One region of the Streptomyces sp. NPDC020731 genome, then DNA from elsewhere that is predicted to be linked to it. Evidence: riboswitches for the same ligand, from Rfam matches in the RefSeq annotation. Region 1 holds a riboswitch; the other holds the start of a gene.
The links. A riboswitch is a leader RNA that binds a small molecule or an ion and turns the genes downstream of it on or off. The one in region 1 is predicted to bind cyclic di-AMP.
Positions count from the first base shown of each region.

Region 2: it holds a riboswitch for cyclic di-AMP, as region 1 does, so the genes downstream of both, ACH4VX_RS16985 (M23 family metallopeptidase) here and ACH4VX_RS06000 (peptidoglycan DD-metalloendopeptidase family protein) in region 1, are expected to answer to the same signal.

Region 1 covers NZ_JBIRTN010000003.1:191,108-198,944, forward strand. The annotation lists gene tuf (elongation factor Tu) at 1-588, opposite strand, end outside; partial or broken gene ACH4VX_RS05980 (caspase domain-containing protein) at 850-1,524, opposite strand; gene ACH4VX_RS05985 (hypothetical protein) at 1,524-1,907, opposite strand; gene ACH4VX_RS05990 (MBL fold metallo-hydrolase) at 2,273-3,466, opposite strand; gene ACH4VX_RS05995 (SGNH/GDSL hydrolase family protein) at 3,558-4,343, opposite strand; gene ACH4VX_RS06000 (peptidoglycan DD-metalloendopeptidase family protein) at 4,549-5,478, opposite strand; cyclic di-AMP (ydaO/yuaA leader) riboswitch at 5,483-5,641, opposite strand; gene ACH4VX_RS06005 (alpha-galactosidase) at 5,958-7,837, opposite strand, start outside.
Region 2 covers NZ_JBIRTN010000010.1:11,980-19,816, reverse strand. The annotation lists gene ACH4VX_RS17005 (HAMP domain-containing sensor histidine kinase) at 1-860, shown strand, start outside; gene ACH4VX_RS17000 (response regulator) at 891-1,550, shown strand; gene ACH4VX_RS16995 (dihydrofolate reductase family protein) at 1,628-2,761, shown strand; tRNA gene ACH4VX_RS16990 (tRNA-Met) at 2,825-2,898, shown strand; cyclic di-AMP (ydaO/yuaA leader) riboswitch at 3,187-3,344, shown strand; gene ACH4VX_RS16985 (M23 family metallopeptidase) at 3,357-4,376, shown strand; gene ACH4VX_RS16980 (PrsW family intramembrane metalloprotease) at 4,474-5,796, opposite strand; gene trmB (tRNA (guanosine(46)-N7)-methyltransferase TrmB) at 5,830-6,684, opposite strand; gene lhgO (L-2-hydroxyglutarate oxidase) at 7,077-7,837, opposite strand, start outside.

The sequences.
Region 1 (7,837 bases):
GACGTCGTGCTCGGGCTGCGGGATGAACTCGTCCACGGCCTTCATCAGCTCGAGGACGGTGTTGCCCCACTCCCTGTCGCCCTCGAGGGCCTTCAGCGCGGAGACCTTGACGACCGGCAGGTCGTCGCCCGGGAACTCGTACTCGGAGAGCAGCTCACGGACCTCGAGCTCGACGAGCTCCAGGATCTCCTCGTCGTCCACCATGTCGGCCTTGTTCAGGGCGACGACGATGTACGGAACGCCGACCTGGCGGGCCAGACGTACATGCTCCACGGTCTGCGGCATCGGGCCGTCGGTGGCGGCGACCACGAGGATGGCGCCGTCCATACGCACCGCGCCCGTGATCATGTTCTTGATGTAGTCCGCGTGACCGGGGCAGTCGGCATGCGCGTACTGACGCTGCTCCGTCCGATACTCGACATGGGCGATGGAGATGGTGATACCGCGCTGGCGCTCCTCGGGGGGATTGTCGATGCCGGCGAACGGGATCGCCGTCTTGTTCAGACGTGGGTACGCGTTGTGGAGCACTTTGGTGATGGCGGCCGTGAGGGTCGTCTTGCCGTGATCGACGTGGCCGAGGGTCGCGATGCTGACCGGGGTCGCGGACCGACCGGACCGCGCTCGGGAAACGGAGGGACGCTTTCTGGCAGCGGCGGGGGTGCGGCGTGTATCAGGGCGGGGCTTCCCGGGCGGAGGCTCGATGGGATCAGGATGCACACGGGTCGTACCGGGGATGTGATCGCGTGGCGCGGTGGATGAGCGCGTGGCATCCGGCCGCTGAGCCACCACCGGAAACCACATGTTCCGGGTGAGGGCCAGTTGGTCGGCCAGGCCGGTCTGGCTGTGCACGGGGATGGGCATACGGCGACCGCGGAGGCCTTCGGTGACCCTGTGGGTGATCGAGCCGAGGGACAGCCACTCGGGGGCGTCGGGGATGCCCTTCTTCAACACTTTGAGCAGCTCACCGGTGAAGGCGGTATGCCGTTCGCCCGGAGGAGACAGAGAGACGGAGTCACGGGCGGAGGACGTGAAGGTGAAGGCACTCGTCGTCGACATCTGCTGTTGGAGGAACGACGGGATGTCGCCCATCGCGTGAGCCAGTCCGCTGAAGCAGCAGTCGAGCAGGATCACCGCGTGTCGGGCGCGGCGCTGGCGGACGATGTCCTTCACCGAGTTGTAGCGCAAGGCCCGGAACGAAATGTTGAGCGATGTCGTGGAGAGCAGGGTGAGCAGCAGTTCGTTGTGGGTCGTGGCTCCGTGGCCCGCGTAGTAGACCAGAAGTGTGTCCTCGGCGTCCATCGCCGCCGTATTGATCGCTTCGGCCACTTCGCCCGCGTCAGCGACGTTGAGGATCGTCGCGCAGTGCTCTTGGGCGAGTCCCCACAGCCGAGGATGCGTCAGGGCCGTCCGCAGGTCTGCGAGGTTCGACTCGACGGCCGGAAGAGGTGGCCACCGCGTCGGTTCGGCGAAGTTCGACGTCCCGATCAGAACGGCTCTGGACCGGCTCGGATCAGGTCGCCACATCACGTGTCGTTCCCGCCTTCGGAGTCCGGCCCCACGGGCAACCCAAAACTTTGGCAGAGCGCGATGACTTCCTGGTGGTCGCGTGCCTTGGGGACATCGACCTCCACGGTGCAGTCACCCCTGGTGATCACCAGACGCACACCCATCCGGCGACCGGCCAGCCAGTTGCACAGCGATTGCACCAGGATGGTTCCTACGCCGCCCGCACCGAGAAGAACGAGCACGACCTCCTCGAGCGAGCCCATCTCCCCGGGCTTCGCGCCGGTCGTCTGTTCTTGTACCCGAACCGACCGCAGACCCGGATCACTGAGTAGCGCTTCCCGTAACGACAGGGCTTCCGCCTCCGGCCGTCCTTCCCCCGCAACCCCCACAGTCACTCGCATGCAGGGATTCTGGAGCGCGGTGGCCGCCTGTGTCCTCGAAACGCCAAAACCAGGTACAGGCGGTGACATCACGGTCGAGCCGGGCAGCGAGGACCGCGGTGGCGAGGCGGAGTGCGGCGTCCGGCTTCGGGAAACGCCACCCTGCCAGGCCCCATGCGCAGATGCAGCTCAGCGCTCCACGACGTGTGTTCGTACCACAACACGAGACGGACCTACCAGGGACGGCAACGGCCTGAATCACTGAGGAGGAGTTTGCCGCTCCGCCCTGGGCGCCCCGTCCACGGCACGGACCACACCGTCACGCGCCTCAGCCGGGAGACGCTTCGGCATCCGGGCCACCTCTGCGAGCTCGTCCCCGACCGACGTCACCGCTCGCCCGCGAGGTCGAGATCACCCCTGCTCGTCTCGGCCACACCCTCAACACCCCGCGGACGGCGCCACGGACGCGCGATCGGGCCGGACACCGCCCGCCACCACGCCTCCTCGGGGAGCTTCCCCGCCGGCTCGAACGGCTCGCCCGGCCGCGGGAACGCCACCGCCTGACCCGCCTCCTCGGCCGCGTCCTTCATCCACTCCCCCGGCTCCGCCCACGCGTGCGGCGCCAGGTTGAAGGTGCCCCAGTGGATGGGCAGCAGTACGCCGGCCGCGTCGCCGCCCTGGAGGTCGAGATGCGCCCGGACGCCTTCCTCGGGCGTCATGTGGATGTCGGGCCAGAAGTCCGAGTACGCGCCGACCTGGATCATCGTGGCGTCGAACGGGCCGTGGTCGGCTCCGATGTCCTTGAAGCCCTCGAAGTAGCCGGTGTCGCCGCTGTGGTGGATCCGGTGCTTCTCGCCCGCGACCACCCAGGAGGCCCACAGGGTGTGCTGGGTGTTGCGCAGGCCCCGGCCGCAGAAGTGGCGGGCCGGGGTGGCGGTGAGGGTGATCCCGCCGACCTTCGCCGTCTCGTGCCAGTCCAGCTCGCGCAGCCGCCCGGCGGACACGCCCCAGCGCTCCAGGTGGGCGCCGACACCGAGGGGCACGGCGAACAGGGTGTCCGTGCCGGCCAGCGCCTTGATCGTGGGCAGGTCCAGGTGGTCGTAGTGGTCGTGGGAGATCACGACGACGTCGACCGGGCCGAGCGCGGCCAGCGGCAGCGGCACGGGGTGCAGCCGCCTGGGCCCGGCGAAGGGGAACGGTGAGCAGCGCTCACCCCACACGGGGTCGAACAGAACCCGGTGTCCGTCGATCTCCGCGAGCACGCTGGAGTGGCCCGCCCAGGTCAGGCGCAGCCCGGTGGCCGGCGGACGGGAGAGGTCGGCCAGGGTGGTCGGGTGCACCGGGACGGCGTCCTTCGGGGCGCGCCGGGACCGGGAGTCCTTGTCGAAGTAGAGCTTCACGAAGTCCCGCGTCGGCCCGGACGGGCGGATCCGGGCGGTGCCCCCGGGGTTCTGGAACACGCCGTCCTTGAAGTGCGGGGATCTGCGGATGCGTGCCATGCGCTCGCCGCTCGGGTCCGCGCCGAAGGCCACGGGCCGCAGGGCGCGCAGCCCGGAGCTCTGGAAACGGGAACCGGCCACGGTACCTCCAGGTGGAGTCGGTCAGACATTCCATTATGTGCGGCCGTATCCGGCACCGCGGCACCGGATACGGCCTGCCCGACGGAACGGCTCACGCCACCGAGGCGATCCGTACCTTGATGTCGTCCGGCGACAGCGTCCCCTTGGCGATCACGTGGTCGCCCGACGACTCCCCCCGCAGCCGGCGGCCGATCCACGGCACCAGGTACTCGCGGGCCCACTGGACGTCGTCCCGCCGGATGTCGAACGTGCCGCGGGGCGGCAGGGCCGGCCAGGCCTGTTCCGGATCGGCGGGGGTCTCCAGGCCGAGGGCCTGCCCGGCGCGGAGCGCGACGCGGGTGTGCCCCTCCGGTGACAGGTGCAGCCGGTCGGCGTCCCAGGCCCTGCGGTCCTGGATGCTCTTGAGGGACCACAGGTCGAGCACCGGGCAGCCGTAGCGGTCGGCGACGGCCCGCACGTGCCCGTTGTACGTCGCGATCTTGCCGCGCAGGTGCTTGAGCAGGGGCATGCCACGGGTGTCGAAACCGGTCGTCACCAGCACCGTGCCGGACACGGCCGTGAGCGCGGCGATCGCCCGCTCGAACCGCTCGGCCACCTCGTCCGGGTCGCTGCCCGGGCGGAGGATGTCGTTGCCGCCCGCGCAGAACGAGACCAGGTCGGGGGCGAGTTCGACCGCCCTCGGCAGCTGGTCCGCCACGATCTGGTCCAACAGCTTTCCGCGCACCGCGAGATTGGTGTACTGGAAGTCGCCCTCGGGCCGGAGGTCCGCGAGGAGCACGGCGAACCGGTCGGCCCAGCCGACGAACGCCCCGTCGGGGCCGGGGTCGCCGACGCCCTCGGTGAAGCTGTCCCCCACCGCCACGTACGACCCGATCACTGCTCTGCTGTCACTCTTCGAATCGTCTGCCACAGCCGCTCATGATTCACCTTCGAATGTGACTTACGCGACCGTAAGGAGGGGTTGACGTGCGGTGAGATAAGACACTTTCAAAATGTTGGCCAATTCCGGAATACACCGGAGGCCGGACCCGGGGATCGGGGTCCGGCCTCCGGCGCGCGTGTCAGGAAGGTCGCCGCGGGGGTCAGCCTATGGAGACGCCCTTGGAGCGGAGGTAGGAGATCGGGTCCACGTCCGAGCCGTAGTCCGGGGTGGTGCGGATCTCGAAGTGCAGGTGCGGGCCGGTCACGTTGCCGGTCGCGCCGGAGAGGCCGACCTGCTGGCCGGCGGTGACGGTCTGGCCGGCCGAGACGGACAGCGAGGACAGGTGGGCGTACTGGGCGTAGTAGCCGTCGTCGAGCTTGATGACGACCTGGTTGCCGTACGCGCCGCCCCAGCCGGCGGAGACGACCGTGCCGGCGCCGACGGCCTTCAGGGAGGTGCCGGTCGGGACGCTGAAGTCGACACCGGTGTGGTAGCCGCTGGACCACATGCTGCCGGCCACCTTGTAGGCGGTGCCGAGACCACCGGCACCGGGCACCGGGGAGCTGTAACCGGAGGCGCTCGCGGCCTGGTCGGTGCTCGTGCTCTGGGCGGAGGCGTCCACGGAGGGCTGCTCCGCCGGCTGCTCGGCGGGCTGCTCGGTCTTCTGCGCCGGGGCCTGCGGGGCCTCGGCGGAGGACGGCTTCTGCGGCGCGCTCGTGGCGGCCTCGCCGTCGACGGAGAGCTTCAGACCGGGGTGGATGAGCGACGGGTCGCCACCGATGGCCTCACGGTTGTCCGTGTAGAGCTGCTTCCAGCCGCCGTCGACGTGCTCCGCCTCGGCGATCTTCGCGAGGTAGTCGCCGGCCTTCACGGTGTACGTGCGGGCCTCGTCGCCCTTTTCGGCGGTCTTCTGACCGGCGACGGAAAGGGACTGGACGGCCTTTTCGGGGGTGACCCCCGGCGTGGCGGCGTGCGCGCCGGTGGCGCCGAGAAGCGGCAGGGCGAGTGCGGCGCCACCGGTTCCGGCGACGGCGATGGAACGGGTGAAACGCTGGGCCTTGGTACGGCGGTGCTTACCCTTCGCGGGCATGTCGAATTCCTCTCCGGCGCCTACGAGGTGAGCTGTCGGGTTCGGACTGGAGATGCCCGGCCGCGCTGTCGCGCGGCTTAACCCCGAGCCGTTCCGGGAACCGGAACAGGCAGTCGTACCTGTGGGTCCCCCGTTCCTGCCGTGGACGGGTCAGTGTGTGCGGGCTCCGGGCGGCGGCAGGATTAGGCGTCCGTCCGGATCGGTGGCGAACGTAAGCGACCCGGACGTGAAGGGACAAGCGCGAGGTTCACCGCGAACGGGTTTTTCCGTGATCCAAAGGCGGAAATGACGTCACCGAGCGTCAACCGGGATTCCCTTTCCCCGCGAATTCCCTTGCCGTTCCCCAGAATTACGTGAACATGGCAACAACACATCGTCACGAATATGACGATGCTCACGCACCCCCTTACCATCTCCCTTTCTTTCGGGGCACGTTATGGCGAAGCCGTCCAATCGGACAGAACGCCCGAATCACCGGATCACAGGCGTCGCAACCGCACCACCGCGGCGTCCAGATCTCCCCGCAGACCGGTGCGCAGCCCGTGGTGCAGCAGCACGGCACCCCGGTGCACTTGTCCGGTTTCGCGGCATTCGTACGATGCCTCCGGGTCGAGGCCACGCAGCCGGAGGGCCGGGACGGGCTCTCCGTAGTGCTGCGCCTGGAGACAGGCGAGGACGACGGCCTCGTCGCCGAGGACGTACTGCACCGCGCTCAGTCCGCCCTCCGGAGGGCGCAGCCGGTACAGGTCGCCGCGCTGGACGACGGGCCGGATCTCCTTGTAGAGCGCGACCCACTCCCGCGCCTCGGCGAGCTCCTCCCCGGTCCACCGCGCGAGGTCGCCGCCGACGCCGAGCACCCCGGCCATGGCGCTGACGAACCGGAAGCGCAGCGAACTGACCCGTCCGTTGAGCATGGCGTTCGGGCTGTCGGTGACCCAGGCGGCCATCACCCGGGCCGGGTGGATCTGGCTGAAGCCGTGCTGGACGGCGAGCCGGTCGAGCGGGTCGGTGTTGTCCGAGGTCCACACCTGGTCGGTACGGGAGAGGACACCCAGGTCGATCCGGCCACCGCCGCCCGAGCAGGACTCGAAGGCCACACCCGGATGGGCCGCCCGCAGCCGGTCGAGGAGTGCGTACAGCCCGCGCACATGGTCCGTCCACAGCCGCTGCGGATACGGGTCGTCCGGCCAGCCGGCGTCGGTGAAGGAGCGGTTGAAGTCCCACTTCACATAGTCCACGGGAGCGCTGGAGAGCAGCCCGTCGAGCTGTTCCCAGAGGTACTCCCGGACGTCGTCCCGCGCGAGGTTGAGGACCAGCTGGTTGCGCAGCTCCGTACGCCGCCGGCCCTGCTGGAACTGCACCCAGTCGGGGTGCGCCCGGTAGAGATCGCTGTCGGGGTTGACCATCTCCGGCTCGACCCAGATGCCGAACTGCATCCCGAGTCCGTGCACATGGTCGGCGAGGGGCTTCAGACCGCCCGGGAAGCGGTCCGGGTTGGGCGTCCAGTCGCCGAGCCCGGCCCGGTCGCTCGTACGGGCCCCGAACCAGCCGTCGTCGACGACGAACAGCTCGACGCCCATCGCGGCGGCCCGCTCCGCGAGGGCCCGCTGCTGCTCCTCCGCGATGTCGAACTGGGTGGCCTCCCACGAGTTGAACAACACCGGCCGGTCCCGGTCCGCGGCGGGGATCACATACGTCCGCTGATAGGCGTGCCAGGCGCGGCTGGCGCCGCCGAAGCCCCCGTCGCTCCACAGACCGGCGAAGACCGGCGTGACGTACGTCTCCTGCGTACCCAGCATCAGCAGGCCGGAGTCGTCGTGTCCCGCGCCGCCGGTGATCTGCACGCGCGCGTCGGGGAGTTGGGCGACGCCGATCCGCCAGGAACCGGACCAGCCCAGCGCGCAGCCGTAGACCTCGCCGCGCTCCTCGGTGGCGTCGGTGTCGAGCGCGACCCAGGGCAGATGGTGGTGCCCGGTGTGGCCGCGGCGGCTGCCGATGACCTTCTCCCCGTACGTGATGGGGGCGCTGGCCAGCCGGGACTCGGCGGCCCAGCGGCCGTGCAGCTGGGACAGCCGCCAGTGCTCGCGTTCGGGCAGGGTCCAGGTCGCGGAGTCGGCGCGCAGGAGTTCGACGGCGGGGCCCCGGTTGTGCAGGGTCACCCAGCGTTCGATCACGTCGTCGCGCATCCGGTAGTGCAGGGTGACGGTCAGGCCACCGTCGCGAAAGCGCAGGCGCAGTTCGCCGTCGTCGCTCTCGTGGCCGTCGAAGGTCCACTCGGTGCCGCGCCGTCCATCGGCGGTGCGTACGGACAGGGCGGGCCGGGTGAAGCGGGGGCCGCCCTCGACCGGGTACTCCTCGC
Region 2 (7,837 bases), on a different contig from region 1:
CCATGCTCGTCGCCAACGCGCTGCTGCTCCGTGTGGGTCTCGCCCCGCTGCAGCGCCTGACCCGCGCGATGACGACGACGGACCTGCTCCGCCCGGGGCACCGCCCGGCGGTCGGCGGGCGGGGCGAGATCGCCGAGCTGATCACCACGTTCAACACCATGCTCGACCGGCTGGAGGACGAGCGCGCCACGAGCAGCGCCCGTGCCCTGTCCGCGCAGGAGGCCGAGCGTCGTCGCGTCGCCCGCGAGCTGCACGACGAGGTCGGCCAGTCCCTGACCGCCGTACTGCTCCAGCTCAAGCGTGCCGCCGACCACGCCCCGCCCGGCCTGGGCGAGGAGCTGCGCCAGGTGCAGGAGACCACCCGGGCAGGTCTTGAGGAGATCCGGCGCATCGCCCGCCGGCTGCGCCCCGGGGTGCTGGACGAGCTCGGGCTGGCCAGCGCGCTCAAGGCCCTCGCCACCGAGTTCGGCGGGCCCGGTCTGAGCGTCCAGCACTGCCTCGACGCGGATCTGCCCGAGCTGGACCGGGAGACGGAACTGGTCATCTACCGGGTCGCCCAGGAAGGCCTCACCAACACCGCCCGCCACGCCCGGGCCCGTCGCGCCGAGCTCGCCCTGCACCGCGCGCCCGGCGGTGTCGAACTCCGCGTCCGTGACGACGGCCGCGGCATCGGCGTGGCCCAGGAGGGCGCCGGCATCCGCGGGATGCGGGAACGCGCCCTGCTCGTCGGCGCCCGGCTGACCGTGGACCGCGCCGCCCACGGCGGCACCGAGATACGCCTGGCCGTCCCCGTCCCGGCCCGTTTCCCCGCGCACGCCCTCGTCCCCGTACGGGAATCCGCGCACGCCCCGCCCCCGTGACCGACGCCCCTCGACCGGAAACGCTGAAACATGACCGACCCGGCCCCCACCCGCATCCTGCTCGCCGACGACCACGCGCTGGTCCGCCGGGGGGTTCGCCTCATCCTCGACGGCGAACCGGATCTGACCGTCGTCGCCGAGGCCGCCGACGGTGCCGAAGCCCTCGAACAGGCCCATGAACACCGCCCCGACCTGGCCATTCTCGACATCGCGATGCCCCGCCGGACCGGTCTTCAGGCGGCCCGTGAACTCTCCCGGGACCTGCCGGAGACGCGCATCCTCATTCTGACCATGTACGACAACGAGCAGTTCTTCTTCGAGGCCCTCGCCGCCGGTGCCTCGGGCTACGTCCTGAAGTCCGTCGCCGACCGCGACCTCGTCGAGGCCTGCCGCGCCACCATGCGCGGCGAGCCGTTCCTCTACCCCGGCGCCGTCAACGCCCTCATTCACAACTACCTCGACCTCGCGCGGGAGGGCCGCACCCTGCCGGCCAAGGCGATCACCGACCGCGAGGAGGAGATCCTGAAGCTGGTCGCCGAGGGCCACACCTCGCAGCAGATCGCCGGTCTCCTCGTCATCAGCCCCAAGACCGTGGAGCGGCACCGCGCCAACATCCTGGCCAAGCTCGGCCTCCGGGACCGCCTGGAACTCACGCGGTACGCCATCCGGGTGGGACTGATCGAGCCCTGAACCGGCACCCGGGCCGGTCGTGCCTGTTGTCAGACTGGACACCCGCAGGCCCGCCCGCCCCCTGGGAGTAGGAACCGATGCCCCACCCGTACGTCCTGCTGTCCGCCGCCGTCTCCCTCGACGGCTACCTGGACGACACCGGCCCCGAGCGGCTGCTGCTGTCCGGCCCGGCCGACTTCGACCGGGTCGACGAGGTACGGGCATCCGTGGACGCCATCCTGGTCGGCGCCGGCACGATCCGCGCCGACAACCCCCGGCTGCTGGTCAACTCGCCGGAGCGGCGCGCCGCCCGCCTCGCCGGGGGCGGGGCCGAGTACCCGCTCAAGGTCACCGTCAGCGGCTCCGGGGACCTGGACCCGGCGGCCCGGTTCTGGCACACCGGCGGCGAGAAGGTCCTCTACACGACCGACAGGGGCGCCGGGCGCGCCCACGCCCTCGGTCTCGCCGCCGACGTCGTCCCGCTCGGCCCCGAGCTCGACTGGCGGCGGCTCCTGGAACATCTGCACGCCGAGCGCGGGGTCCGGCGGCTCATGGTCGAGGGCGGCGGCACGATCCACACGCAGCTCCTCACCGAAGGGCTGGCCGACGAGGTCCAGCTGGTCCTCGCCCCGCTGTTCGTCGGCGACCCGGACGCCCCCCGCCTCTTCGGTCCCGGCTCCTACCAGGGCGGCCGGCTGCGGCTGGTGGAGACCCGCCCGATCGGCGACGTCGTCCTGATGCGCTACGAGCCCACCGCCCCCGGCGCCGGCCCGCTGCCCTCCGCCGCCGACCACCACTGGCTGGCCCTCGCCTGCGAGCTGGCCGCCGAGTGCCCGCCCTCCAGGACGGCGTTCAGCGTGGGCGCGGTCGTGGTGGCCGCCGACGGTACGGAGCTGGCGCGCGGCCACTCCCGGGAGGGCGCCGACCCGGTGGTGCACGCGGAGGAGGCCGCACTCGCCAAGGCCGACCCCACGGACCCCCGGCTCGCCGGTGCCACCGTGTACTCCAGCCTGGAGCCCTGTGCCCGCCGCGCGTCCCGCCCTGCGCCCTGTGCCCGGCTGATCCTGGACGCGGGGGTACGGCGGGTGGTCACGGCCTGGCGCGAGCCGGACACCTTCGTGGCGGGCGCCGACGGCAGCGCGGTACTGGCGGCCGGGGGCGCCACCGTCCTCGTCCTGCCCGAGCACGAGAACCGCGCCAAAGCGCCGAACGGCCATCTGCTCGGCCGCTGAACCGGGGCCGCCGGTAATGGGTGTGCGCCATGTCCCGCGGATGGCGTACACTGGTTTCAACGACGCGGGGTGGAGCAGCTCGGTAGCTCGCTGGGCTCATAACCCAGAGGTCGCAGGTTCAAATCCTGTCCCCGCTACTGAAGGCCGAGGGCCGGAATCCAAAGGATTCCGGCCCTCGGTGTTTTCCGCTCCCCGTTCTCACCCAACGTGATCGATCCACCTCGCAGCGCATAACGAATGACGCACCGTCAGAAATCACCTGCCGCCCGGGGCGCGGTCAACTCGCCCGGTTTTGGCCGCCCATGGCACTTAAGTCCATGCGGAAATCGTTAACGATCAAGAGGAACGGCTTGGAATCCGGCCCTCGCGTCTATTAACGTTCGATAACGCAGCGCGGTCGTCCCAGCCGTCACAGAAGTCGGCTCCGTGCGCACGCGCCGAATCCCGCAAGGGAACCGGGGAACCACCACCATGGGGTGAATCGCGTGGATACCGCCGTGGAGACACGGCTCGTACACGCGCGTAGGAGACCTTCCCGCTCCGAACCCGTCAGCTAACCCGGTAGGCGAAGACGGAAGGAAAGGAGCGCGCCCACGTGGCGTCCAACCCGCCTGCCCCCGAGGCCCCGTTCAAGCCGAGCGACACCGTCGCCTACGGCGGCAGCCGCGCCGACGAGGGCCCCTTCGAGGAGTGGAACCCCACCGCGGAGTCCCTTCGCCCCGTCCGCGGCCGGCATCGCGTCTCCAAGCAGCGCGGCGGAGGACTCGCCCGCAGCTCCACCGTTCTGGGCGTCGGCGTCATAGCGGCCGTCGGCGCCGGCGGCATGGCCAGCGCCCAGACCGGCAAGCCGCCGGTCTCGATCTCCATGCCCGACCTCCCCAATGTGGGTTCCCTCATCTCCGACGAGGAAACGCCCAAGGGTTCGGCCACCCCCCTCAGCGACATCGGCATGACCACCGCCGACACCGAGCAGGGCGCCGCCGGCGCCGGTGAGGCGCTGCGCGCCCGGATCATGGCGCAGGTCGAGCAGCAGCAGGACCAGGCCGAGAGCAAGGCCGAGGCCGAGGCCGTCGCCGCCGCCGAGAAGCAGGCCGCCGAGGCCGTCGCGAAGGCGGAGAAGGAGGCCAAGGCCAAGGCGGAGGCCGCCAAGGAGAAGGCGGAGGAGGAGGCCAGGAAGAAGGCCGAGGCCGAGCGCCTCGCCGAGCTGGCCAAGCAGTACGCGCTGCCGACCTCCTCGTACACCCTCTCCTCGACCTTCGGCCAGGCGGGCGCCTACTGGTCCTCCGGCTATCACACGGGCCTCGACTTCGCCGCCCCCACGGGCACGCTGCTCAAGGCCGTCCACACCGGCACGATCACCTCCGCCGGCTATGACGGCTCCTACGGCTACAAGACCGTGCTGACCCTCGACGACGGCACCGAGATCTGGTACGCCCACCAGTCCTCCATCAGCGTCAGCGTCGGCCAGAAGGTCAACACCGGCGATGTGATCGGCCGCGTCGGCGCCACCGGCAACGTCACCGGCGCCCACCTCCACATGGAGGTCCACCCCGGCGGCTCCACCTCGGGCATCGACCCGCTGGCCTGGCTGCAGGGCAAGGGCCTCAGCGTCTGAGCGACCCGGCTCCCCACGCCCTGAACCCGGCAGTCCCGACGACGCCCCCCGACGTCAGGGCTGCCGGGCAGGTGTTCTCCGGGGCGGTGCGGACCCGTCAGGACCGGTGGGTGTTCGGGTCGTACGCGCCGTACGGGTGCACGTACGGCGGATACCCGTAGCCGCCGTACACCGCCCACGGCGCCGCGGCGACCGGAACCCGGGGCGCGGTGACACGGGCCGCGTGCTCCAGGGCCGGCCGGGCCGCTTCCCGCCGGTGCCACAGCTCCAGCAGCAGCTCCCGTTCCCGGGCGGCGAAGTCCGGCCCCGCCCGCCCGAGCCGCCCCCGGTGCCGCAGGAACGCCAGCGACGTCGCGTACGCCTCGTACGCGGCGACCGACCGCGCCGCCGCCTTCCCGCCGCAGCGGCGCGCGTACTGCCGGGCGACGCGCCGCGCCCGCATCGAGCCCAGCGCGAACGGCTCCGCCGCATGGAGCCACCCGGTGACCACGTACGCGGGCAGTTCCGCCCGCACGGTCCGCAGCTCCCGCTGCCGCGTCCACACCACCAGCCAGGTCAGCAGCCCGAACACCGGCACCATGAACGCCGCGTACACCGCGAGGAAGCCGTACTGGCCGAGCGTCGAGGAGCCGTTCCACAGCGCGTGCACGCCCATCGCGAGGAGCAGCCCGACCGGCGGCAGCAGGACGCGCCGGGCCCGCTGCCGGTCCGTGGACAGCGCGGCGATGCCGAAGCCGATCCCGGTGAGCACGGTGAACAGGGGGTGCGCGAACGGCGACATCACGATGCGGACGAAGAAGGTCGCCGCGGTGACCGAGGCGATGCCGCTGTCGCCGGTGAGCTGGTCGGTGCCGAAGGCGGTGCCGAGGTAGAGGATGTTCTCGGTGAACGCGAAGCCGGTGGCGGTGACCCCGGCTATCACCACGCCGTCGAGGATCCCGGTGAAGTCGCGTCTGCGGAACAGGAACACCAGCAGGACGGCCGCGGCCTTCGCGGACTCCTCCACCACCGGCGCTATGACGGTCGAGCCCAGGGTGTCGGCGCCGGTCGGGTCGGCGGTCGCCGTCGCTATCCACCGGGTGGCGAAGCTGTTCGCGACGATCGCCATCAGCGCCGCCGCACAGGCACCCCAGGCGAAGGAGAACAGCAGGTTCCGCCAGGGGCCGGGTTCGACCCGGTCCAGCCACCGGAAGGCGGCGACGAGCAGCGGCACGGGCAGAACCGCGAGACCGAGCCCGACCAGGAACCCCCGCGTCCCGGTCTGCTCGCGCACCAGCGCGAGAATGACCAGCCCGGAGAGTGTGAGCAGCGTGATCAGCGCGCCGTACCGCACCCAGGGCCGCTGCCACCAGTGCGCATGCCGCGACGCTGCGCCGGGGGCCGCGCCGGGAGGCGCCGGGTACGGAGGGCTGGTGGCCACGGGATCGACCCTAACGAGGTGGGACGGGCTGTATCAGGCGCGGTCCGCTGCCTGTTCTTCCCGCGATACGTGGCGGAAGAGCACGTCGTTCACGACATGACCCTTCTCCAGTCCCTGCCCCTCGAAACGGGTGAGCGGCCGGAACCCGGGACGCGGCGCGAAACCGCCGTCCGCCCTGGTGTTCTCGAAGCCGGGGTGCGCGGTGAGCACCTGAAGCATCTGCTCCGCGTACGGCTCCCAGTCGGTGGCGCAGTGCAGCACCGCCCCCGGCGCGAGGCGGGTCGCGGCGAGGGTGAGGAACTCCGGCTGGATCAGCCGCCGCTTGTGGTGCCGCTTCTTCGGCCAGGGGTCGGGGAAGTACACGCGCAGCCCGCCCAGGGAGCCGGGGGCGAGCATCTCGCGCAGCAGGATGATCGCGTCACCGTTGCCGACCCGTACGTTGGTCAGCCCGAGCCGGCCGGCGAGGTTGAGCAGATTGCCCTGGCCGGGCGTGTGGACGTCCACGGCGAGGATGTTGGTGGCCGGGTCGGCGGCGGCCATCTGCGCGGTGGCCTCGCCCATGCCGAAGCCGATCTCCAGGACGACGGGGTTGTCGTTGCCGAAGAACTCCGCGAGGTCGAGCCGCCGGCTGCCGTCGATGTCGAAACCCCAGGCAGGCCACAGCCGCTGCAGGGCGTCCGCCTGCCCGGCGGTCACCCGGCTGCGGCGCGGCTGGAAGCTCCGGATCCGCCGCTCGAAGTGCGACCCGGCGGGATCGGCCTTCGGCCCGTCCGGAAACCGGGGCTCCCCCTTGGCGCGGGTACGGCGGACGGACACCCCGGGCGTGTGCGGTGAATCCTGGCCGGGGGCGGGGCGGAGGTCTTCGGAGGCGTTAACGGTGTCAGACACAGTGCCTCCGATTTTACGGGGAGCGGGTGCTCGGCACGGAAGCGGAACGTGAGGGGGCCCCTGCGGGGTCGACAGGGCCGGCGTGCGCCCGGGTGCGGCCTCTCCTGACGCCGGCATCTGCCCCGCCGGGGTCGGCTGCGGTCGCGCCGTGGGCAGCGTGCGCCAGACCGCGGTGCGTGGTCGGGTACTCGTCGCCGTCCCGTTCGCCCTGCCCGGGTGACCTGTCCGGCGGGTCGAGCCTGAGGAGACCGACGGTGCCGGGGAGGGCGTGCCGGACCTCGCGTCTCCGGCGTGATCCGCCGACGGGCCCTGGACGGCGCGGGCCCTTCCCCGGCCGCCGTGGCCGTGTGCGCGGGAGCGGCGCGTCGGACCGGGGGGATCCCGTCCGGGGCTCAGCGCCCCGCTGTCTCCAGGGCCGTCAGGGCCCGTCGGGCCACCTCACGGCCGATCGGCAGGGAGGCCGTCGCCGCCGGGGAGGGGGCGTTCAGTACGTGGACCGCGCGGGCGGTCTCCTGGATCAGGAAGTCGTCGGCCAGGGTGCCGTCCCGCAGCACCGCCTGGGCCCGCACCCCGGCCGCCGTCGGTATCAGGTCGTCCTCCCGCACCGCGGGCAGCAGCCGGCGTACGGCCCGGGTGAAGGCTCCCCTGGACAGCGAGCGGTGCAGTTCGCCGGTGCCGTACCGCCAGTGGCGGCGGGCCAGCTGCCAGGAGCCCGGCCAGGCCAGGGTCGCCCCCAGCTCGCGCGCACGCACCGTGCGCCAGTCGTAGCCCTCGCGGGCCAGCGCCGGTACCGCGTTGGGGCCGACGTGGACGCCGCCGTCGATGCCCCGGGTGAGGTGGACGCCGAGGAAGGGGAACGCCGGATCGGGCACCGGGTAGACCAGGCCGCGCACCAGTTCCGGCCGGGCCAGCTCGTAGTACTCGCCGCGGAACGGCACGATCCGGGCGCCGGGCTCGTCACCGGTGCGGCGGGCGATCTCGTCGCAGTGCAGACCCGCGCAGTTCACCAGCACCCGACCGCGTACGACGTCGCCGTCGGCGGTCAGGACGGCGACCCCCCGGTCGGGGCGGCGGTCGACGCGTATCACCCGTGCTCCGTAGCGGATCTCCGCACCCGCCGCCTGCGCCGCCTCCGCGAGCCGGCGGGCCACCG